DNA from 3 places in the Bradyrhizobium sp. BWA-3-5 genome. Region 2 is predicted to be linked to each of the others. Evidence: riboswitches for the same ligand, from Rfam matches in the RefSeq annotation. Region 2 holds a riboswitch; each other region holds the start of a gene.
The links. Region 2 has a riboswitch for cobalamin ahead of RX331_RS27290 (energy-coupling factor ABC transporter permease). Riboswitches for the same ligand answer to the same signal wherever they lie in the genome.

Region 1: it holds a riboswitch for cobalamin, as region 2 does, so the genes downstream of both, RX331_RS30205 (TonB-dependent receptor plug domain-containing protein) here and RX331_RS27290 (energy-coupling factor ABC transporter permease) in region 2, are expected to answer to the same signal.
Region 3: it holds a riboswitch for cobalamin, as region 2 does, so the genes downstream of both, RX331_RS26550 (energy-coupling factor ABC transporter permease) here and RX331_RS27290 (energy-coupling factor ABC transporter permease) in region 2, are expected to answer to the same signal.

The regions. Positions count from the first base shown of each region.
Region 1 is NZ_CP136626.1:6,293,009-6,300,195, reverse strand. Features, by position in the region: gene RX331_RS30215 (ABC transporter ATP-binding protein) at 1-432, opposite strand, end outside; gene RX331_RS30210 (iron ABC transporter permease) at 429-1,451, opposite strand; gene RX331_RS30205 (TonB-dependent receptor plug domain-containing protein) at 1,445-3,316, opposite strand; cobalamin riboswitch at 3,585-3,781, opposite strand; gene bluB (5,6-dimethylbenzimidazole synthase) at 3,929-4,582, shown strand; gene RX331_RS30195 (M20/M25/M40 family metallo-hydrolase) at 4,613-5,806, opposite strand; gene RX331_RS30190 (multidrug efflux RND transporter permease subunit) at 5,982-7,187, opposite strand, start outside.
Region 2 is NZ_CP136626.1:5,660,110-5,667,296, forward strand. Features, by position in the region: gene cobT (nicotinate-nucleotide--dimethylbenzimidazole phosphoribosyltransferase) at 1-897, opposite strand, end outside; gene cobF (precorrin-6A synthase (deacetylating)) at 951-1,700, opposite strand; gene RX331_RS27290 (energy-coupling factor ABC transporter permease) at 1,748-2,425, opposite strand; cobalamin riboswitch at 2,462-2,680, opposite strand; partial or broken gene RX331_RS27295 (uroporphyrinogen-III C-methyltransferase) at 2,896-3,456, opposite strand; gene RX331_RS27300 (cobyrinate a,c-diamide synthase) at 3,453-4,763, opposite strand; gene cobM (precorrin-4 C(11)-methyltransferase) at 4,763-5,545, opposite strand; gene RX331_RS27310 (cobalamin biosynthesis protein) at 5,542-5,910, opposite strand; gene cbiE (precorrin-6y C5,15-methyltransferase (decarboxylating) subunit CbiE) at 5,907-7,088, opposite strand; gene RX331_RS27320 (cobalt-precorrin-6A reductase) at 7,087-7,187, shown strand, end outside.
Region 3 is NZ_CP136626.1:5,516,360-5,523,546, reverse strand. Features, by position in the region: gene cbiE (precorrin-6y C5,15-methyltransferase (decarboxylating) subunit CbiE) at 1-682, shown strand, start outside; gene RX331_RS26570 (cobalamin biosynthesis protein) at 679-1,047, shown strand; gene cobM (precorrin-4 C(11)-methyltransferase) at 1,044-1,826, shown strand; gene RX331_RS26560 (cobyrinate a,c-diamide synthase) at 1,826-3,136, shown strand; partial or broken gene RX331_RS26555 (uroporphyrinogen-III C-methyltransferase) at 3,133-3,693, shown strand; cobalamin riboswitch at 3,909-4,127, shown strand; gene RX331_RS26550 (energy-coupling factor ABC transporter permease) at 4,164-4,841, shown strand; gene cobF (precorrin-6A synthase (deacetylating)) at 4,889-5,638, shown strand; gene cobT (nicotinate-nucleotide--dimethylbenzimidazole phosphoribosyltransferase) at 5,692-6,747, shown strand; gene RX331_RS26535 (histidine phosphatase family protein) at 6,742-7,187, opposite strand, start outside.

The DNA of each region.
Region 1 (7,187 bases), 630 kb from region 2:
GGATAGTTCCGTGACTGGGCGGTCCGAAAATTCAACGACATTGGTCGCCTGCATCGCGCGCAACACGGCCTGTTCGTCGTGCGAGGAAAGCCGTGCCGGATCGGTGGCGCCATGCGGGTATCGGCCAAGCGCGACCACGTCCCTGGCCGGCAACGGCCAATGCACCAGATGGCCCTGCGGCAGGTAGCCAAAACGCTTGGCACGCTCCCGCAGCGAAAGCGACGACAGATGATCGCCGCCGACCTCGATCGTACCGGTCGATGAAACCAGACCCGCCAGCGCGCGAAGCAGCGTGGTCTTGCCGGCTCCGTTCGGTCCTACCAAGGCGACAAGCTGCATTGAGGCCAGCGACAGCGAGACATCGTGCAGGACGGTTCGGCCCGCCAGCATCACTTCGAGCCGCTCGGCAGCCAGCATCGGCTTTCCGCTCATGCGACGCCTCCACCAAGCGCCCGCCGTTCGCGCACGATCAGATAGAGGAAGAACGGCACGCCGATGATCGAGGTGAGCACGCCCACCTTGATATCGGTCGTGGACGGAATGATCCGTAGCGCGATATCCGCGGCCAGCAACAGCGCCGCGCCGGCCAGCGCGCTCGGGATCAGCAGGCGCGCCGGATCGTGGCCGATCAAGGGCCGCACCAGATGCGGGGCGACCAGGCCGATAAAGCCGATTGCCCCGCTGACGGCCACCGCGCCGCCGACCCCCAGCGCGACGCCCGCGATCACCGTTAATCTCAACCGGCCGACATCGACGCCAAGGCTTTGCGCGGTCTCTTCGCCAAGGCTCAGCGCGCGAAAGGCGCTGCGCTGGCTGATCAGCACGGCGGCACCCGCGATGATGAACGGCGATGCGAGCATGACATGGCGGAAGCTGCGGTCCTCCAGCGAGCCGAGCAGCCAGAACGCGATTTCAAGCGCGGCAAAGGGATTGGACGATAGGTTCATCACCAGCGCGGTCGCCGCTCCCGCGAGGCTGGAAATCGCCAGGCCCGAAAGGATCAGTAGCAGCAGGCCGGCGTTTCTTCCGGCGATGCCGAGCAGCACGAACACCGACGCGAACGCCATCGTGATTCCCGCGACCGGCAGCGCGTAGGATCGGACGTCGGCCCAGCCAAGTGCAATCATCAGCACGGCGCCAAACGCGGCCGATTGCGGCGCCCCGAACAGGGAAGGCGACGCCAGCGGATTGCGCAGCAGGCCCTGCAGCGCAGCGCCCGAGAGGCCGAGTATCGCACCGATGGCCAGTCCAAGGATCATTCGCGGCAGGCGAATTTCCGCGACGATGATCCGCTGTACGTCGGTCCCGCCGCCGAGCAGAGCCTCGAGCACGGTCAGCGGCGACAGCCGCACGGGTCCAATGCCGAGCGAGCCAAGCGCCAGCAGTGCCACCAGCGCAGCAAGCCCGGCGGTTGCGATCACCTGTCGTCTTGCGGCATCGGTGCTCACCATGTGGCGCTAAACCCCGCATACGCCGCCGGACCGGTGGTGCCGAAGTTGAAAACCTCCTGATAGTGCTCGTTCAGGATATTCTCGCCGCGCGCAAACACCTTCCAGTTCTTATCAATCTTGTACTCGGTATAGAGATCGACGCGGGTATAGGCGTCGACCTGGCTGGTCTGGCCGGCGCTGCTGAAGCGCTTGGAGACCGTGAGTATGCGGGGCTCGATCAGCCATCTGTCGGTCGGCGTGATGGTCAGCGTGAAGCGCGCCAGGTTTTTCGGCCGCCGCGCCAACACCAGCCCGGTCGCAAGATCGACCGCGTGCAGGTAGGTGTAGGCCGCGTTGAACTTCACGAGGCCCGGCAGAACATCGATCGTTGGGCCCACCTCCACGCCGCTAGTCTCGGCGCGGGCGACATTGACGTAGCAACCAGTCTGAATGCCTCTGCACGGATTGGCGGTTGGTGTCGACGACACAAAGTTGATGAGGTTACTGAAGTCGTTCGAGAAGCCGGTGACCGAGGCGATGACGCGGCCATTGAACAGCGATTGATCGATGCCGGCGTCATAGCCGAAGCTCTGCTCGGGCTTCAGACCCGGCGAGCCGTTGGCCGGATCGTAGAGCTGAAACAGCGTCGGCGCCTTGGCGCCGGTGCCTGCGCTGGTGTGGAATCTGGTGCCGGTCTCGGCAATCGTGTAGGCCGCCGTCGCGCGCCAGGTTTCGAAGCGCGCCACATCAACCACATCGTCCACGCGTCCGCCGAGCGTGATGTTCAGCCGCTCGCCGATCGGGAGCTGCCACAACGTGAACACCGAATTGGTGTCTTGCGCTTTTCCAAGCAATGCATTTCGCGGCCCCGGGGTCGGCAGCAGATTGGTCGAGTAGGTGTCGGCGGTCTCGTGCTGTGTCCGGCTGCCGACGATCAGCGAACCGAAAGCGCCCAGCTTCAGATTGCCCTGATATTCCGCGCCGCTGCTATTGCCGATGAAGTCCGAAATGATTGACGTGGTGTTTTGCGGCAGTTTGTTGGTTTTGTAGGTGACATCGTTGAAGGAGCGGTCGATATGGGTGTCAAATACGTTCAGGCTATGGGTCAGGATGCCCCCGAATGTATCGATCGAGGCACGTCCCCACACCTGCTGTAAAAGCCTCGTCGCGCTTGAAGGTGTATCGGGAAACGCGCCGGTCGATTGGTCATAGGCCGATCGTGTGAATGAGGAGAGCATACCGGTTTCCAGTCGTACGCCTTCACCGGCGTCGTAGCCGAAGCGGGCCGAGCCGCCGAGACGGTCGAAACCGTCGCGTTCCAGCGGGCCGAATTTGGCCTCCAGCGGCGGGATCCGATAACCAAAGCGGGAGAAGCCGTTGCTGTGTTGCGCGGCGCCGGTGACGGCGTAAGACCACGGGCCTGACGATCCGATCATCGATCCGTTGGTCACCGCGGTGCCATAGCTGCCGCCTTCGGTGCGGACATTGAACTGCGCCGGGCCGGTGCCCTTCTTGGTGATGATGTTGACGACACCGCCAATCGCGTCCGAACCATAGAGCGCGCTCTGCGGGCCTTTCAGCACCTCGATCCGCTCAATGGCGCTTGGCGCAAACATCGCGAAATCGAAATCGCCGCTCGCGGCGGTCGGGTCGTTGATCCGGATGCCGTCGATCATCACCAGGGTCTGGCCGGTATTGGCGCCGCGCAGCCGGATGTTCGCGGTCGAACCCGGACCGCCACTCTCAGAAATGTCGAGGCCGGGAACGGTTCGCAGCGCGTCGACCAGCGAGCCGGGATTGCTGGTTGCCAGCGTCTCGCCCTTGACCACGCTGATCGAGCTGCCGGTGCGGCTGATCGGCTCGGACTCCCTGTCGGCCGTCACCACCACCACCTCCGCCGGCTGTGCGGGCGGGGCAGGCGTATTATTCGCGGCCGGCCGCACCGGGCCGGCCCTGCTTCGATCTCGATTTTTGGGAGTTGTACGGGCCGGTTTTGGCGGAGCGTCCGGATTGATCACCACCGGCGGAAGTTGATCCGAGTTCGACCGCGCGTACGCAGCGCTGTGACAATAAGCCAACGCAACAATGGCCGCCGAGCCGGCAGCATATCCTAGCCAATTCATAGTGCCCCTTCCGTCGACCCACCGTCGAACGAGTTGATTTCTCGTCAGCGGCCGGTCTCCTGGCTCGCGGTGGTCTGCGATCCGCCTTCCCAGGCTTGAAGCCCAGTGGCCGTTTGGATCGCGAATGCCGCTTACAGTTGCGGGGGCAGCTGCGGAGTAGGGGCAATTGCCCCGCACCGCATTCCCGTTTCACCTTCTTTCGAAGGCACCGATGACGAATCCAAATAAGCACAATAGCGCGCGCACTTCAAACAGGTCTGAACAGGCGGCGTCTATTGCTGTTGACGATCAGGGTATGCAAGCGCTTTGAATTCCGCGGTTCTCACGCGATTCTCACTCCAAACCGGGAAATCCCGCGAAGCATAGGCAAAGGCCATGACCATCGATCCGCCAGCCGTGCCGCACTTTGACCAGGCTTTCCGCGCCCGCCTATACGATCTGTTTGGCTGGCGCCGCGACGTGCGCCGGTTTCGCAGGGATCCTCTGCCGCCCAGCCTGCTGGAGCGATTGATTGAAATCGGCTGTCAGGCGCCGTCCGTCGGGCTGTGTCAGCCCTGGCGTTTCGTGGTGGTGGATGACCCCGGCCGCCGGCAGAAGGTGGTTGAAAATTTCGAGGCCTGCAACCGCGATGCGCTCGGAGATTATACCGGCGATTTATCTATTCGGTACGCCGCGCTGAAACTGGCCGGATTGCGCGAGGCGCCATGTCACCTGGCCGTGTTTGCCGATCGTTCGACAGGCGTCGGCCACGGGCTTGGCCGGCGCACGATGCCCGAGATGGCAGACTATTCCGTCGTGACCGCAGTCTTTTCAATCTGGCTGGCATCCCGCGCCGAGGGCATCGGCATGGGCTGGATATCGATCCTCGATCCCTGCGCCATAACGGAGATTCTGGATGTCCCGAAGGACTGGCGCTTGATCGGATATTTCTGCCTCGGCTATCCGCAGGCTGACGACGACCGCCCAGAACTTGAGCGCGCCGGTTGGGAGGAACGCCGGCCTGCCGGAGATTTCATTTTTCGGCGATGATTCTTGTAACCATGCGACCCGTCAGGCCGTTCATCGCGTGGTCGCAAGCTGCAGTGCGAGCGCGCAGGCACGGTCGTATTCGTCGAGATTGATCCACTCGTCGATCGTGTGCGGCTCGTTCTGGCCGGCGCCGAAGGTCACCGTCGGCACGCCGTGCCGGACCATCCAGTTCGCATCCAAGCCGCCACTAGCGGCGCGGATATTCGCTGTCGCGCCGACGCCGGACACGGCCGCGACTGCCCGTTTGACCACCGGCAAGCTCTCCTTCATGCGGAACGGATAATAGTCGGTCTCGGCCCTGAACTTGATGCGGCCCGACTTGCCGGCGCTGTTCTTCACCTTCTTTGCAGCCTTCTCGAACGCCGCCTTGTAGGCTTTCGTGATCTCCTTGAAGAACTTTGCATCGTGACTGCGGCTTTCGCCGCGCACATGCACATAGTCGGTGACGACATTGGTGGCGTCGCCGGCCGGCCGTCCGTCGCCGCCGGTGACGGGACCGACATTGCTGGTGCCCTGCCTTTTGCCCTTCACCACCTTGCCGAACCAGCCGCCGGCCTTCACGTCGGCGAGCGCAAGCGCCAAAATCATCGTCGAGCTGATCCCGCGCTCCGGCGCGACGCCGGCGTGCGAGGCGCGGCCGAAAATCTCGACGTGCCAGCGATCCGCGCCGACGGCACCGATCGTGACGTTGGAGGCAGAGCCGCCGTCGTAGTTGAAGGCCATGGCAGGGGAGCCGAGCTCGTCGGTCTTGACGTATCGTGCCCCGTATAGCCCGCTCTCCTCGCGCACGCAGAACAGCAGCGTGATCGGCGGATGATCGAGATTCTGCTTCGCCAGCTCAGACGCCAGCGTCACGAGAACGCCGCAACCGGCACGGTTGTCGCCGCCGAGCGCGGTCTTCGCCTCGTTGACGATCTTGCGCCCCTTCAGCTTCGGCTTGGCGCCGGCGCACAGCGGCACGGTGTCCATGTGGGTCATGAACATGATGCGGGGCTGGTTGTGCATCGCGCCGCGGCCGGGCAGGTCGACAATGAGGTTGCCGGTCTCCGTCGGCACGGGAATCCGTGTGTTGGCGTCGTCGAGGCGGATCGCCTCCGCCGGCACGCCACTTTCCTGCAGCGCGGCGGCCAATTCGCGCCCGATCGCGGCCTCCTTTCCGGTCACGCCCTCGACGGCGAGGAAGCGAAGGAGACGATCGGTGGCGGCCTGCGTGTCGACGGACATGACGGATCCCTTTTGACGAACGGTGCTTTGAAGCATCGTTCGCGGCACCTTGTTTCGCAAGGCAGCTCCGATACTTCGCTAGGGCAATTTAGAGCGGAGCAGGCGGGAATTCGTCAAGGCATCAAACGGCGGGTTGAACGTGCAACCCGCCGCTTCCGGGCAACCCAGCATTGCATCAGCGACCGGGCTCCGGCGCGTGACCGGTCGTTACACTGGCGGAATGGTTTGTCAGTGGCTTCAGTCCCGTGACGACGCGCAACAGAACGTAGAATACGGGTGTCAGGAACAGGCCAAATACCGTGACGCCGATCATGCCGGAGAACACGGCGACACCCATCGCGCGGCGCATTTCCGACCCGGCACCGCTCGAGAGCACCAGGGGCAGGACGCCCATGATGAACGCCATCGAGGTCATCAGGATCGGACGCAGCCGCAGGCGGCTCGCCTCGATCGCGGCCCGAATCGGCGAACGGCCGGCGAATTCCAGCTCGCGTGCGAATTCGACGATCAAGATGGCGTTCTTGGCGGACAATCCCACCAGCACGATCAACCCGATCTGGGTGAAGACGTTGTTGTCGCCCTTCGACATCCAGACGCCGAACATTGCGGCAAGCAGCCCCATTGGCACAATCATGATGATCGAAAGCGGCAAGGTCAGGCTCTCGTAGAGTGCTGCCAGCACCAGGAACACCAGCAGGATCGCCAGCGGAAAGACCCAGATGCCGGAATTGCCTGCGATGAACTCCTGATAGGTCAGGTCGGTCCATTCGAAAGCAAAGCCGGGCGGCAGCACTTCAGCCGCGATGCGCGTGGCCGCTTCCTGGGCCTGACCTGAGGAATAGCCGGGCGCTGCCGCGGCGTTGATGTCAGAGGACAGGAAACCGTTGTAACGGATCGCACGTTCAGGCCCGGCGCTCTGGCGAATCTTCAACAGCGCCGAGAGCGGGATCATGTCGCCGGACGCGGAGCGCACCTTCAATTGCCTGATATCGTCGGCCCGCGCTCGGAACGGCGCGTCGGCCTGGACGTAGACCGAATAGGTGCGCCCGAACTTGTTGAAGTCGTTGACATAGTATGAGCCCAGGTAAATCTGCAGCGTGTTGAAGACCTCCGTCACGGGCACGCCGAGTTGCAAGGCCTTGGTGCGGTCGATATCGGCGAACAGTTGCGGCACGTTGACTTGGAAGCTCGAGAACACGCCCGCGATTTCCGGGGCCTTCTGCATCGCGGCCATGAACGCCTTGGTCGCCTCGTTCAGCGCATCATAGCCGAGGCCGGCGCGGTCCTCGATCTGGAGCTTGAAGCCGCCGATGGTGCCGAGCCCGTTGACCGGCGGCGGCGGGAACATGGCGATGAAGGCCTCCTGAATCCCCGCATATTT
Region 2 (7,187 bases):
CAGGCAGTGCCCCTGCTCTGCCGATTGATGGGAGAATAAAAGAAATCGCCGACAGGAAGGATTGAGACGCACCGCTGCCAATGCCTCGACGGAAACGATGAAGCCGTCGATCAGAAGCGGAACGCGACGCTGTGCGGCGGCGATGATCGCGCCAGTGATCGCCGCAATTTCCAGACCGCCGACGGCGCACAGGATCCGGTCGGGAGCAGTACCTGCTATTGTGAGCCCATGACGAGCCAACGCGCCGTCTATCAGGTGCGCCTTACGTGCGCGCTTTGCTGCATCTAGGCCCGTTCCGCTGCCGGCCACCTGCTCGGCGCTCACGCCGAGCAGGGCGGCGGCGATTGCCGCCGAAGTCGTGGTATTGCCGATACCCATGTCGCCAAGGATCAGAAGATCGGGTTCTTTCGTGGCAGCCCGCAGAACCGCGCGCTTGCCGCAGTCAAGGGCTAAGGCCAACTCCGCAGGCTCAAGTGCCGCTTCCTGGCTAAAGTCGCGGCTACTCCGCCGCGGCTTGTCAGTCACGACACCCTCGATCGGAACTTCCGCGAGCGTGCCCGCATCGACGATCTCAAGACTCAAGCCCAGCTCGCGCGCCAGAATCGAAATTGCGGCGCCGCCCGAGGCGAAGTTGGACATCATCGCGATCGTGACTTCCTGCGGATAGGCCGATACGCCTTGGGCGACGATCCCATGATCGCCAGCGAAGACGATGATCGGCGCGCTTTGGGCCCGCGGCTGCTCCGTTTGTTGCAGACCGGCGAGTTCGATCGCGAGATGCTCGAGCCGGCCGAGTGCGCCGTCTGGTTTGGTAAGTTCAGCCTGACGGGCCAGCGCTGCATCGCGATGGATGACTGAAACGTCGGGGCACTCCTGATAGACCCACTCCGGTAGCATGATGTCCTGCCGTTGCATGTTGTCGTTACGAGCGAGCCCGCGCGCGGGGAGCGCTACGATCCGCGCTTGAGAATGTAGCTGTCCATGATCCAGCCCTGCCTTTCGCGCGCTTGCTGTCGAGCGGCGACGATGCTTGGACCCACTTCGGCCAGCGCACCCGACATCGTGATCTCCTCACCCATGCCGAGATAGGCGCCCCACCAGATGTGCAGCCCTGCCGGATCGAGCGACTGAAACGCCGCACCGCCATCGAGCATCACGACCACGGTGTTCGTGCCGTGCGGCCAACCGCCTTCGCGCAGCCGTCGTCCCGTTGTCACCAGGAAAGGCTCGCCTATTTCGTTCAACGGCAGCGAATGTGCCGCGCAAAGCGCCTGGATTGACGTGATACCGGGGACGACCTCGATGGCTGGCAACGGATCAAGCCTTCGCGCGATCCGCAGGCTCGAATCGTATAGCGAAGGATCTCCCCAGATCAGCAGGGCAACGCGCCCCTCACTCCCGAGATGCTGCGCAATTTCGTGCGACCAGGTCGAGGCCAAGGCATCGTGCCATTCATCCACGCCCTTGCGGTAATCCTCTTGGCCGGCGTCACGCACCGGTATGACGAACTCGGCGATCCGCGTCCGGTCGTTGTCAAGCACCTGCGCGCAGATCGTCCGCCGCAATTCGGCGAGATCGGATTTCACGTCCCCCTTGCGCGGGATGAGAACGAGATCGGCGGCGTTGATCGCGCGCACGGCAGCAAGCGTAAGCTGCTCGGGATCGCCGCAACCGATGCCTATCAGGGAGAGCGTCAGCATAGCTTATGCGAAGGGCGGCCGCTGCCTGCGACCGCCCTCACTTAATCTTATGCGGCGTTGTGCAGGCGGTAGGTGACGAGGCCGTTCGCCGTCACGCCACGCATCGATTTCGCCAATGCCAGCACGGCTAGATCAGCTAGCGGCTCGATGACCACGACGATCGCGTAAGAAGCGGCGAAAGACGCAATGGAAGTGAGGTTCTCGGCCGCAAAGCCCGCACCATACAGCGCCCAGAAAGCGACCCACAACACGATGCCGGATTGATAGGCGGTCGAAAGCGCAAGCGCCTGGCGATATTGCAGGTCAACAAAGGCGGTGTTGCGGGGAATGATCCGCCCGGCCAGCACCTGGATCGCAAACAGCGGCACCAGCAGCGTGGTCACGTTCATGCCGTATTGCGGCAGGTCGGCAGGTACGAAGAGCAGCCCCTGAAGCAGAAGACCAAGCGCCAACCCGAACGCGGCTGGCGCTGCGCCGAACAAGAGGAACAGTGTCGAGCCGAGAATGAAATGCACCTCCGAGACGCCGACCCGGAAATGCGGCAGGAGTTCGAAGAACGAGAAGACCAGGACTGTTGTTGCGACGGTGCGCACCGCCAAGGAAACGATTCCCTGCTCGCGCACGGTCTCTGCCGCAAGCTTCAATGCGCAGCCCGCGGCGGCGGCACCTGTCGCGTAACTCAGCACGAGCTTGGCGCCCGTAACGATACCTGGTTCGATATGCATGATCTACGTCCCTTCTGCCGTCCCACCCGACGGCTTTGGTGTTGAAAGCTGCAGGGCCGATCTCCTGGCTCGCGGTCGAAACGGGTCTCCGGCCTTCCCGAGCTGACGGCCCAGCGGCGGATCGGAGCCCCTCACCGCTTACAGTCGCGGGGGCGGCCGGGGCTTCGGGTACCGCAATTGGGTCCGCCCTTCCCCGTTCCCGATTATGCTCCGGCGCTTTGCGCCGCTTCGAGCACCTTGGCTGCACTGTGTGCTCCTTCCGAAGAGGACGCGTCAAGGGGCTCGCGAGATCGGGCGACGGCATCATCACGTAGCCTCGCCCGCCAGCGCGCCGAAACGAATGACCGTCGTTGCGGCGTCGGTTTGCGCGAGCTGGGTCTGCGAGCTTCGCAATCGTCGTACGGACAAGCCGCCTGTTCGGCGCCGCCGATAGACTCGGCAAACAGCGACGACGTATCGGGAGCCATGCCGTGCTCGATCAGTCTTGCCACGAGCGCCGGAAATGTCCGCTTGCCCATATAGACCAAAGTCGTCGATTCCTTATGGGCGAGCGCCGCCCAATTGAGATTTTCGGGCAATTGCCCAGTGATATCAGCGCCGGTCACGAGCTGGAGGCGGCGCGAGGTATGCCGGCGGGTCAGTGGAATGTTGGACCGCGCTGCCGCAACGCAGGCCGAGGTAACGCGCGGAATGATCTCGTAGCTGATGCCCGCCGCGCGCAGCGCTTCGATCTCCTGTTCAAGCCGGCGGAAGATGCCGGCGTCTTCCGATCTCAAGCGAACGACGCCCCCACCTGCGGCGGCGTAGTCGATGAGCAGCCGGTTGACATGCTCCTGTTTGACCGAGGGCCGGCCTGCACGCTTGCCGACCGCCACCAGATTGGCCCCGGGGCGGGCGTGATCGAGGATCGCGCCCGAGGAAAGGTCGTCATAGAGCACGACATAGGCGGCGCGCAGACGCGCGGCCGTCTTGAGCGTCAGGAGCTCAGGATCGCCTGGACCAGCCGAGACAAAGGAAGCAAAGCCGCTCACCGGTCCTCCGCAATGAGGTGGAAGAACGTTCCACTGGCGTATCCGCGCCGCGAGCCGGTCTCCGCAACGACCGCGCCGGTCGCGTCACGCACGATAGCCAGGCGCGTATCGGGCTGAGAGACAATGGTGGAGTAATGGAATTCGTGGCCGCGCAGACGCGCGCCGGCCTTATGCCCGGGCATTGGCACCGCAAGCTCCGCAAGCCGGTAGCCCAGATGCATGCTACGTTGGGCAAAACTCGTTTCCAGGCCGAGCAATCCCGTCATCTCATGATGTACGTCATTGGCGTCGGTCAAGGCGGAGCCCAGCACCATATAGCCGCCGCATTCGCCATGCACCGGCCGTGTCTCCGCAAAGGATGTTAGCGTGCGGCGAAATCGGCGATTTGTCGCGAGTTGGCCAGCGTGCAATTCCGGATAGCCGCCCGGCAGCCAGCAGACGTCGGCACTATCATCAGGGCCTTCATCGGCGAGCGGCGAGAAAGTCACGATCTCGGCTCCGGCTGCGCGCCAAGCCTCCAGCATGTGCGTATAGACGAACGAGAATGCAGCGTCGCGTGCGAGCGCGATGCGTTGTCCGGGTGGCGTGACGCTTAGGCCGTGTGTGTCGCGTGACGCCATCCAGGTGCATGCCGATTGCAGCACCGCATCGAGATCGACGTGCTCGGCGGCGATGCGTGCGGCCTCTGCAATAAGCTCGTTAACCTCAGCCTGCTCCTCGGCTTGCACGAGGCCCAGGTGCCGCTTCGGCATAGTGATCGCGGCGTGGCGGGGCAACGCCCCGAACACCGAAATGCCTGCCCCTGCCAGGGCGCGCCGCACCAGGTCTTCGTGCCGCGCGCTGGCGACGCGGTTGAGAACGACGCCGGCAAGACGCACGCCCGCGCGGAAATCGCGCAGTCCCGCAGCCACCGCCGCGGCAGTTTGCGCCTGTCCGGAAGGATCGATCACGAGCAGGACCGGCCAACCCATCATCTCGGCGATATCGGCGGTCGCGCCGGTCCCCGAAACGCCTGGCGCGGCAACGCCGTCGAACAGGCCCATCGAACCTTCAGCCAGAATGAGGTCCGCATCGCGTCCGTGCGATGCGACCGATTCGATCGCCTCACGACGCATGGCCCAGCTATCAATATTCACCGAAGTGCGTCCCGTGGCGGCCGCATGAAAGGCCGGGTCGATATAATCGGGCCCGCTCTTGAAGCACTGCACCTTCAGCCCGCGATCGCGATAGGCGCGTGCCAATGCCAGCGTCAGCGTCGTCTTGCCGACACCGGATGCAGGCGCCGAGATGACGAGGCTCGCCGCCATCACGAGCCTTCCGGAAAGCGCGGCGTCGGCCCGAGCGGCCGATAGCGGCGGTCATAGTCGGCAGCATACAAGCGGCTTTCTCCGAAATCTTCCGAACCCAGTGTGCGGCCGACCAGAATGACGGCCGTGCGCTCGAGCTCGGTGCTTGCGGCAGAATCCAGCGTACCGAGCGTGGCGCGAATGATGCGCTGATCCGGCCAGCTCGCGCGCCACACGATCGCGACCGGGCAGTCTGCTCCATAGTACGTGGTCAGCTCATCAATCACCTTGGAAAGCAGATGGATCGAGAGATGGATTGCCAGCACCGCACCGGTGGCAGCGAACGCGGCGAGTTTTTCGCCCTCCGGCATCGCGCTCGCCCTGCCCGGCATTCGGGTCAGCACGACGGATTGCGTGCGACCCGGCAGCGTGAGCTCGGCCGCGAGCACTGCCGCGGCGGCGGAAAAGGCCGGCACGCCTGGCGTGATTGAATAGGGAATTTGCAGCGCACTCAGCCGGCGCAATTGCTCGCCCATCGCCGACCAGATCGAGAGATCTCCAGAATGCAGCCGTGCGACGTCCTTTCCCTCACGATGCGCGGTGACGAGCTCCGATATGATGTCGTCGAGCGATAGTGGTGCAGTGTTGACGATGCGCGCGTCCTTTGGGCAATACGCGAGAACTCCCTCGGGCACGAGCGAGCCGGCATAGAGGCAGACTGGACAGGCGGTGATAAGATCGCGTCCCCGCAAGGTGAGCAGATCGGCTGCGCCCGGCCCGGCGCCGATGAAGTGCACGGTCATTCGCCGTCCCCTTCCGCGATCGCTGCGGTCGCCATTCGATCTTGCGAAACGGTCCGCGCCGAAACAAGGCGCGCGCCACGGCCGGCCACGGCCAGCGCCGCAGCTTCGGCGACGGAGCCCGTGCCGAACTTCGCCTTGATGAATTCGGACTGTGTGGACGTGACGATGCCGGCCAAGACATCGGCCGGAACGGACCTAACCGACACATTGAGCTCACACGCAAGCGCTTTGAGCGCAGCGGCTTCGGCCTTGTCGCTAACGGTGGCGACTGCAGCGAGACCGTCAGAACCTCCCGCGGCGTCGAGCGCTTCACGCAGCGAAGCAAGCGTGACGTCCTGCTTGAATCCCAAACCTGCGACCTTCACTTCATCGCACTCCATTGCACGACCGGCCGCCCCGCCTCCCAGGAACGATAACGGCCGAGGTTATCGGCATGCGCGATCTCGACCCGCATCAGCTCGCCGCCGTGGCGTTGATGCAGGCTCGAAAGCAGCGCCTCTGTCTCAAGCGTAACTGCGTGCGCAACCATCCGCGTTCCGGCCTCAATGCGCGACCAGGCGGCATCGAACATCGTGGCGTCGAACCCTCCGCCGATGAAGACCGCTTGCGGGGTCTCAAGGCCTGAAAGGATCTGAGGTGCCGGTCCCTCAATCGCCGTGATCCGATGCGTCAGGCCGAACTTCGCGGCGTTGCTGCGGATGTTTGCTGCACGATCGGCCCGCGCTTCAATTGCGATCGCCGTGCCACCGCAGAGAGCCCATTCTATAGATATCGAACCGGAGCCCGCGCCGATGTCCCACAATCTTTCACCGGGCCTCGGCGCCAACGCCGAAAGCGCGAGCGCGCGCATCGGCCGCTTGGTGATCTGACCGTCATGCACGAAGAGCGCGTCTGAAAGGCCGGAGCTGCGCGGAACTCCGTCCGGTCCATTGGCTTCGAGCGCAACGGCCACCGGACCCACGCCCGCATCGGTCGCGTAGCTGTCGGCACGATGCTGCGTCACGGATTCGCGCGGGCCACCGAGCGCGGCGAGAGTCCATAGCGGTGACGCGCCCCAGCCCCGCGCCGTCAGCCAGTTGGCAAGATCGCCGGCCGCCCTGCCGTCGCGCACGAGACAGATGATGCGAGCTTCGCGTGCTAAGTGCGGCACCAGGCGCTCGAACGGAGATGCGTGAAGTCCGAGACAAACGACAGATTCGAGCCGCCATCCGAGCCGCGCCGCGGCAAGAGAGAATGTCGAGGGAGCGGGATGCGCGATCCATTCGCTTTTGCGCAGCCGCTCCACGAGGTTGCTGCCGACACCGTGCCAGAACGGATCGCCCGAGGCGAGCACCGCCGTCGGACGGCCACGGCACGCCAGCACGCAGTTCGCATCGAAGGGCGCAGGCCAGCGACGACCGCGGTCGGTAATGCCTGCCAGCACGAGATGCCGCTCGCCGCCGAACACGGTCTGGGCTTCCCCAAGCGCCTTTCGGCTTGCTTCCGAGAGGCCGACAAGGCCATCTTCGCCAATGCCGATAATGGTCAACCAGGGATTATCCATGATGCGCGCCCTCATTCTGGGCGGAACGAGCGATGCTAATCTGCTTGCGGATGCCGCCGCGCGCGCCGGGCTCGACGCGATCTATTCGTATGCCGGACG
Region 3 (7,187 bases), 140 kb from region 2:
GCTATGGACTCTCGCCGCGCTCGGTGGCCCGCGCGAATCCGTGACGCAGCATCGTGCCGACAGCTACGCGACCGATGCGGGCGTGGGTCCGGTGGCCGTTGCGCTCGAAGCCAATGGACCGGACGGAGTTCCGCGCAGCTCCGGCCTTTCAGACGCGCTCTTCGTGCATGACGGTCAGATCACCAAGCGGCCGATGCGCGCGCTCGCGCTTTCGGCGTTGGCGCCGAGGCCCGGTGAAAGATTGTGGGACATCGGCGCGGGCTCCGGTTCGATATCTATAGAATGGGCTCTCTGCGGTGGCACGGCGATCGCAATTGAAGCGCGGGCCGATCGTGCAGCAAACATCCGCAGCAACGCCGCGAAGTTCGGCCTGACGCATCGGATCACGGCGATTGAGGGACCGGCACCTCAGATCCTTTCAGGCCTTGAGACCCCGCAAGCGGTCTTCATCGGCGGAGGGTTCGACGCCACGATGTTCGATGCCGCCTGGTCGCGCATTGAGGCCGGAACGCGGATGGTTGCGCACGCAGTTACGCTTGAGACAGAGGCGCTGCTTTCGAGCCTGCATCAACGCCACGGCGGCGAGCTGATGCGGGTCGAGATCGCGCATGCCGATAACCTCGGCCGTTATCGTTCCTGGGAGGCGGGGCGGCCGGTCGTGCAATGGAGTGCGATGAAGTGAAGGTCGCAGGTTTGGGATTCAAGCAGGACGTCACGCTTGCTTCGCTGCGTGAAGCGCTCGACGCCGCGGGAGGTTCTGACGGTCTCGCTGCAGTCGCCACCGTTAGCGACAAGGCCGAAGCCGCTGCGCTCAAAGCGCTTGCGTGTGAGCTCAATGTGTCGGTTAGGTCCGTTCCGGCCGATGTCTTGGCCGGCATCGTCACGTCCACACAGTCCGAATTCATCAAGGCGAAGTTCGGCACGGGCTCCGTCGCCGAAGCTGCGGCGCTGGCCGTGGCCGGCCGTGGCGCGCGCCTTGTTTCGGCGCGGACCGTTTCGCAAGATCGAATGGCGACCGCAGCGATCGCGGAAGGGGACGGCGAATGACCGTGCACTTCATCGGCGCCGGGCCGGGCGCAGCCGATCTGCTCACCTTGCGGGGACGCGATCTTATCACCGCCTGTCCAGTCTGCCTCTATGCCGGCTCGCTCGTGCCCGAGGGAGTTCTCGCGTATTGCCCAAAGGACGCGCGCATCGTCAACACTGCACCACTATCGCTCGACGACATCATATCGGAGCTCGTCACCGCGCATCGTGAGGGAAAGGACGTCGCACGGCTGCATTCTGGAGATCTCTCGATCTGGTCGGCGATGGGCGAGCAATTGCGCCGGCTGAGTGCGCTGCAAATTCCCTATTCAATCACGCCAGGCGTGCCGGCCTTTTCCGCCGCCGCGGCAGTGCTCGCGGCCGAGCTCACGCTGCCGGGTCGCACGCAATCCGTCGTGCTGACCCGAATGCCGGGCAGGGCGAGCGCGATGCCGGAGGGCGAAAAACTCGCCGCGTTCGCTGCCACCGGTGCGGTGCTGGCAATCCATCTCTCGATCCATCTGCTTTCCAAGGTGATTGATGAGCTGACCACGTACTATGGAGCAGACTGCCCGGTCGCGATCGTGTGGCGCGCGAGCTGGCCGGATCAGCGCATCATTCGCGCCACGCTCGGTACGCTGGATTCTGCCGCAAGCACCGAGCTCGAGCGCACGGCCGTCATTCTGGTCGGCCGCACACTGGGTTCGGAAGATTTCGGAGAAAGCCGCTTGTATGCTGCCGACTATGACCGCCGCTATCGGCCGCTCGGGCCGACGCCGCGCTTTCCGGAAGGCTCGTGATGGCGGCGAGCCTCGTCATCTCGGCGCCTGCATCCGGTGTCGGCAAGACGACGCTGACGCTGGCATTGGCACGCGCCTATCGCGATCGCGGGCTGAAGGTGCAGTGCTTCAAGAGCGGGCCCGATTATATCGACCCGGCCTTTCATGCGGCCGCCACGGGACGCACTTCGGTGAATATTGATAGCTGGGCCATGCGTCGTGAGGCGATCGAATCGGTCGCATCGCACGGACGCGATGCGGACCTCATTCTGGCTGAAGGTTCGATGGGCCTGTTCGACGGCGTTGCCGCGCCAGGCGTTTCGGGGACCGGCGCGACCGCCGATATCGCCGAGATGATGGGTTGGCCGGTCCTGCTCGTGATCGATCCTTCCGGACAGGCGCAAACTGCCGCGGCGGTGGCTGCGGGACTGCGCGATTTCCGCGCGGGCGTGCGTCTTGCCGGCGTCGTTCTCAACCGCGTCGCCAGCGCGCGGCACGAAGACCTGGTGCGGCGCGCCCTGGCAGGGGCAGGCATTTCGGTGTTCGGGGCGTTGCCCCGCCACGCCGCGATCACTATGCCGAAGCGGCACCTGGGCCTCGTGCAAGCCGAGGAGCAGGCTGAGGTTAACGAGCTTATTGCAGAGGCCGCACGCATCGCCGCCGAGCACGTCGATCTCGATGCGGTGCTGCAATCGGCATGCACCTGGATGGCGTCACGCGACACACACGGCCTAAGCGTCACGCCACCCGGACAACGCATCGCGCTCGCACGCGACGCTGCATTCTCGTTCGTCTATACGCACATGCTGGAGGCTTGGCGCGCAGCCGGAGCCGAGATCGTGACTTTCTCGCCGCTCGCCGATGAAGGCCCTGATGATAGTGCCGACGTCTGCTGGCTGCCGGGCGGCTATCCGGAATTGCACGCTGGCCAACTCGCGACAAATCGCCGATTTCGCCGCACGCTAACATCCTTTGCGGAGACACGGCCGGTGCATGGCGAATGCGGCGGCTATATGGTGCTGGGCTCCGCCTTGACCGACGCCAATGACGTACATCATGAGATGACGGGATTGCTCGGCCTGGAAACGAGTTTTGCCCAACGTAGCATGCATCTGGGCTACCGGCTTGCGGAGCTTGCGGTGCCAATGCCCGGGCATAAGGCCGGCGCGCGTCTGCGCGGCCACGAATTCCATTACTCCACCATTGTCTCTCAGCCCGATACGCGCCTGGCTATCGTGCGTGACGCGACCGGCGCGGTCGTTGCGGAGACCGGCTCGCGGCGCGGATACGCCAGTGGAACGTTCTTCCACCTCATTGCGGAGGACCGGTGAGCGGCTTTGCTTCCTTTGTCTCGGCTGGTCCAGGCGATCCTGAGCTCCTGACGCTCAAGACGGCCGCGCGTCTGCGCGCCGCCTATGTCGTGCTCTATGACGACCTTTCCTCGGGCGCGATCCTCGATCACGCCCGCCCCGGGGCCAATCTGGTGGCGGTCGGCAAGCGTGCAGGCCGGCCCTCGGTCAAACAGGAGCATGTCAACCGGCTGCTCATCGACTACGCCGCCGCAGGTGGGGGCGTCGTTCGCTTGAGATCGGAAGACGCCGGCATCTTCCGCCGGCTTGAACAGGAGATCGAAGCGCTGCGCGCGGCGGGCATCAGCTACGAGATCATTCCGCGCGTTACCTCGGCCTGCGTTGCGGCAGCGCGGTCCAACATTCCACTGACCCGCCGGCATACCTCGCGCCGCCTCCAGCTCGTGACCGGCGCTGATATCACTGGGCAATTGCCCGAAAATCTCAATTGGGCGGCGCTCGCCCATAAGGAATCGACGACTTTGGTCTATATGGGCAAGCGGACATTTCCGGCGCTCGTGGCAAGACTGATCGAGCACGGCATGGCTCCCGATACGTCGTCGCTGTTTGCCGAGTCTATCGGCGGCGCCGAACAGGCGGCTTGTCCGTACGACGATTGCGAAGCTCGCAGACCCAGCTCGCGCAAACCGACGCCGCAACGACGGTCATTCGTTTCGGCGCGCTGGCGGGCGAGGCTACGTGATGATGCCGTCGCCCGATCTCGCGAGCCCCTTGACGCGTCCTCTTCGGAAGGAGCACACAGTGCAGCCAAGGTGCTCGAAGCGGCGCAAAGCGCCGGAGCATAATCGGGAACGGGGAAGGGCGGACCCAATTGCGGTACCCGAAGCCCCGGCCGCCCCCGCGACTGTAAGCGGTGAGGGGCTCCGATCCGCCGCTGGGCCGTCAGCTCGGGAAGGCCGGAGACCCGTTTCGACCGCGAGCCAGGAGATCGGCCCTGCAGCTTTCAACACCAAAGCCGTCGGGTGGGACGGCAGAAGGGACGTAGATCATGCATATCGAACCAGGTATCGTTACGGGCGCCAAGCTCGTGCTGAGTTACGCGACAGGTGCCGCCGCCGCGGGCTGCGCATTGAAGCTTGCGGCAGAGACCGTGCGCGAGCAGGGAATCGTTTCCTTGGCGGTGCGCACCGTCGCAACAACAGTCCTGGTCTTCTCGTTCTTCGAACTCCTGCCGCATTTCCGGGTCGGCGTCTCGGAGGTGCATTTCATTCTCGGCTCGACACTGTTCCTCTTGTTCGGCGCAGCGCCAGCCGCGTTCGGGTTGGCGCTTGGTCTTCTGCTTCAGGGGCTGCTCTTCGTACCTGCCGACCTGCCGCAATACGGCATGAACGTGACCACGCTGCTGGTGCCGCTGTTTGCGATCCAGGTGCTGGCCGGGCGGATCATTCCCCGCAACACCGCCTTTGTTGACCTGCAATATCGCCAGGCGCTTGCGCTTTCGACCGCCTATCAATCCGGCATCGTGTTGTGGGTCGCTTTCTGGGCGCTGTATGGTGCGGGCTTTGCGGCCGAGAACCTCACTTCCATTGCGTCTTTCGCCGCTTCTTACGCGATCGTCGTGGTCATCGAGCCGCTAGCTGATCTAGCCGTGCTGGCATTGGCGAAATCGATGCGTGGCGTGACGGCGAACGGCCTCGTCACCTACCGCCTGCACAACGCCGCATAAGATTAAGTGAGGGCGGTCGCAGGCAGCGGCCGCCCTTCGCATAAGCTATGCTGACGCTCTCCCTGATAGGCATCGGTTGCGGCGATCCCGAGCAGCTTACGCTTGCTGCCGTGCGCGCGATCAACGCCGCCGATCTCGTTCTCATCCCGCGCAAGGGGGACGTGAAATCCGATCTCGCCGAATTGCGGCGGACGATCTGCGCGCAGGTGCTTGACAACGACCGGACGCGGATCGCCGAGTTCGTCATACCGGTGCGTGACGCCGGCCAAGAGGATTACCGCAAGGGCGTGGATGAATGGCACGATGCCTTGGCCTCGACCTGGTCGCACGAAATTGCGCAGCATCTCGGGAGTGAGGGGCGCGTTGCCCTGCTGATCTGGGGAGATCCTTCGCTATACGATTCGAGCCTGCGGATCGCGCGAAGGCTTGATCCGTTGCCAGCCATCGAGGTCGTCCCCGGTATCACGTCAATCCAGGCGCTTTGCGCGGCACATTCGCTGCCGTTGAACGAAATAGGCGAGCCTTTCCTGGTGACAACGGGACGACGGCTGCGCGAAGGCGGTTGGCCGCACGGCACGAACACCGTGGTCGTGATGCTCGATGGCGGTGCGGCGTTTCAGTCGCTCGATCCGGCAGGGCTGCACATCTGGTGGGGCGCCTATCTCGGCATGGGTGAGGAGATCACGATGTCGGGTGCGCTGGCCGAAGTGGGTCCAAGCATCGTCGCCGCTCGACAGCAAGCGCGCGAAAGGCAGGGCTGGATCATGGACAGCTACATTCTCAAGCGCGGATCGTAGCGCTCCCCGCGCGCGGGCTCGCTCGTAACGACAACATGCAACGGCAGGACATCATGCTACCGGAGTGGGTCTATCAGGAGTGCCCCGACGTTTCAGTCATCCATCGCGATGCAGCGCTGGCCCGTCAGGCTGAACTTACCAAACCAGACGGCGCACTCGGCCGGCTCGAGCATCTCGCGATCGAACTCGCCGGTCTGCAACAAACGGAGCAGCCGCGGGCCCAAAGCGCGCCGATCATCGTCTTCGCTGGCGATCATGGGATCGTCGCCCAAGGCGTATCGGCCTATCCGCAGGAAGTCACGATCGCGATGATGTCCAACTTCGCCTCGGGCGGCGCCGCAATTTCGATTCTGGCGCGCGAGCTGGGCTTGAGTCTTGAGATCGTCGATGCGGGCACGCTCGCGGAAGTTCCGATCGAGGGTGTCGTGACTGACAAGCCGCGGCGGAGTAGCCGCGACTTTAGCCAGGAAGCGGCACTTGAGCCTGCGGAGTTGGCCTTAGCCCTTGACTGCGGCAAGCGCGCGGTTCTGCGGGCTGCCACGAAAGAACCCGATCTTCTGATCCTTGGCGACATGGGTATCGGCAATACCACGACTTCGGCGGCAATCGCCGCCGCCCTGCTCGGCGTGAGCGCCGAGCAGGTGGCCGGCAGCGGAACGGGCCTAGATGCAGCAAAGCGCGCACGTAAGGCGCACCTGATAGACGGCGCGTTGGCTCGTCATGGGCTCACAATAGCAGGTACTGCTCCCGACCGGATCCTGTGCGCCGTCGGCGGTCTGGAAATTGCGGCGATCACTGGCGCGATCATCGCCGCCGCACAGCGTCGCGTTCCGCTTCTGATCGACGGCTTCATCGTTTCCGTCGAGGCATTGGCAGCGGTGCGTCTCAATCCTTCCTGTCGGCGATTTCTTTTATTCTCCCATCAATCGGCAGAGCAGGGGCACTGCCTGGTTCTTCAGGCCTTGAGCGCCAAGCCACTATTCAATCTGGATCTTCGGCTCGGCGAGGGAACGGGCGCCGCGCTAGCATTGCCGATTCTGCGGCTTGCATGCGCCCTGCATAACGGCATGGCGACCTTCGCGCAAGCCAAGGTTCCGAATCGATCATAGAGTGACGTTCTGATTTACCGACACAACCCGCCAATCGTTCCGCAGCCGATCAATTCGCGTTATGGACAGTGGATGAATAACGAAGCGCAAGGCTGCTCGCGGTTCGACATCGAGGGCGACGCAGAGCGCAGCGCGAATAGTGCCAGAGTGAACCACGAGCGTTGCAAGACCGGGAGCTATCTTGTGAAGCCCGAGCCGAACCCTGGCAATTTGATCTTCGAAGCTTTCGCCGCCGGGTGGCCTTGAGCGAGCGGCATCCTTCCAGAACTGCGCATAGCTTTCTCCTCCGAAAGCGAGATCGTCGTGACGTCGGCCGGTCCAATCTCCTAAATTCTGCTCCATGAACTCACGCACCGGGATTGGATCAAGGCGGAGGGCACGCGCTGTATCGAGAGTTCGTTGAGACGGACTTGCATAACTGACGGCGTTCTGCGGCAAGG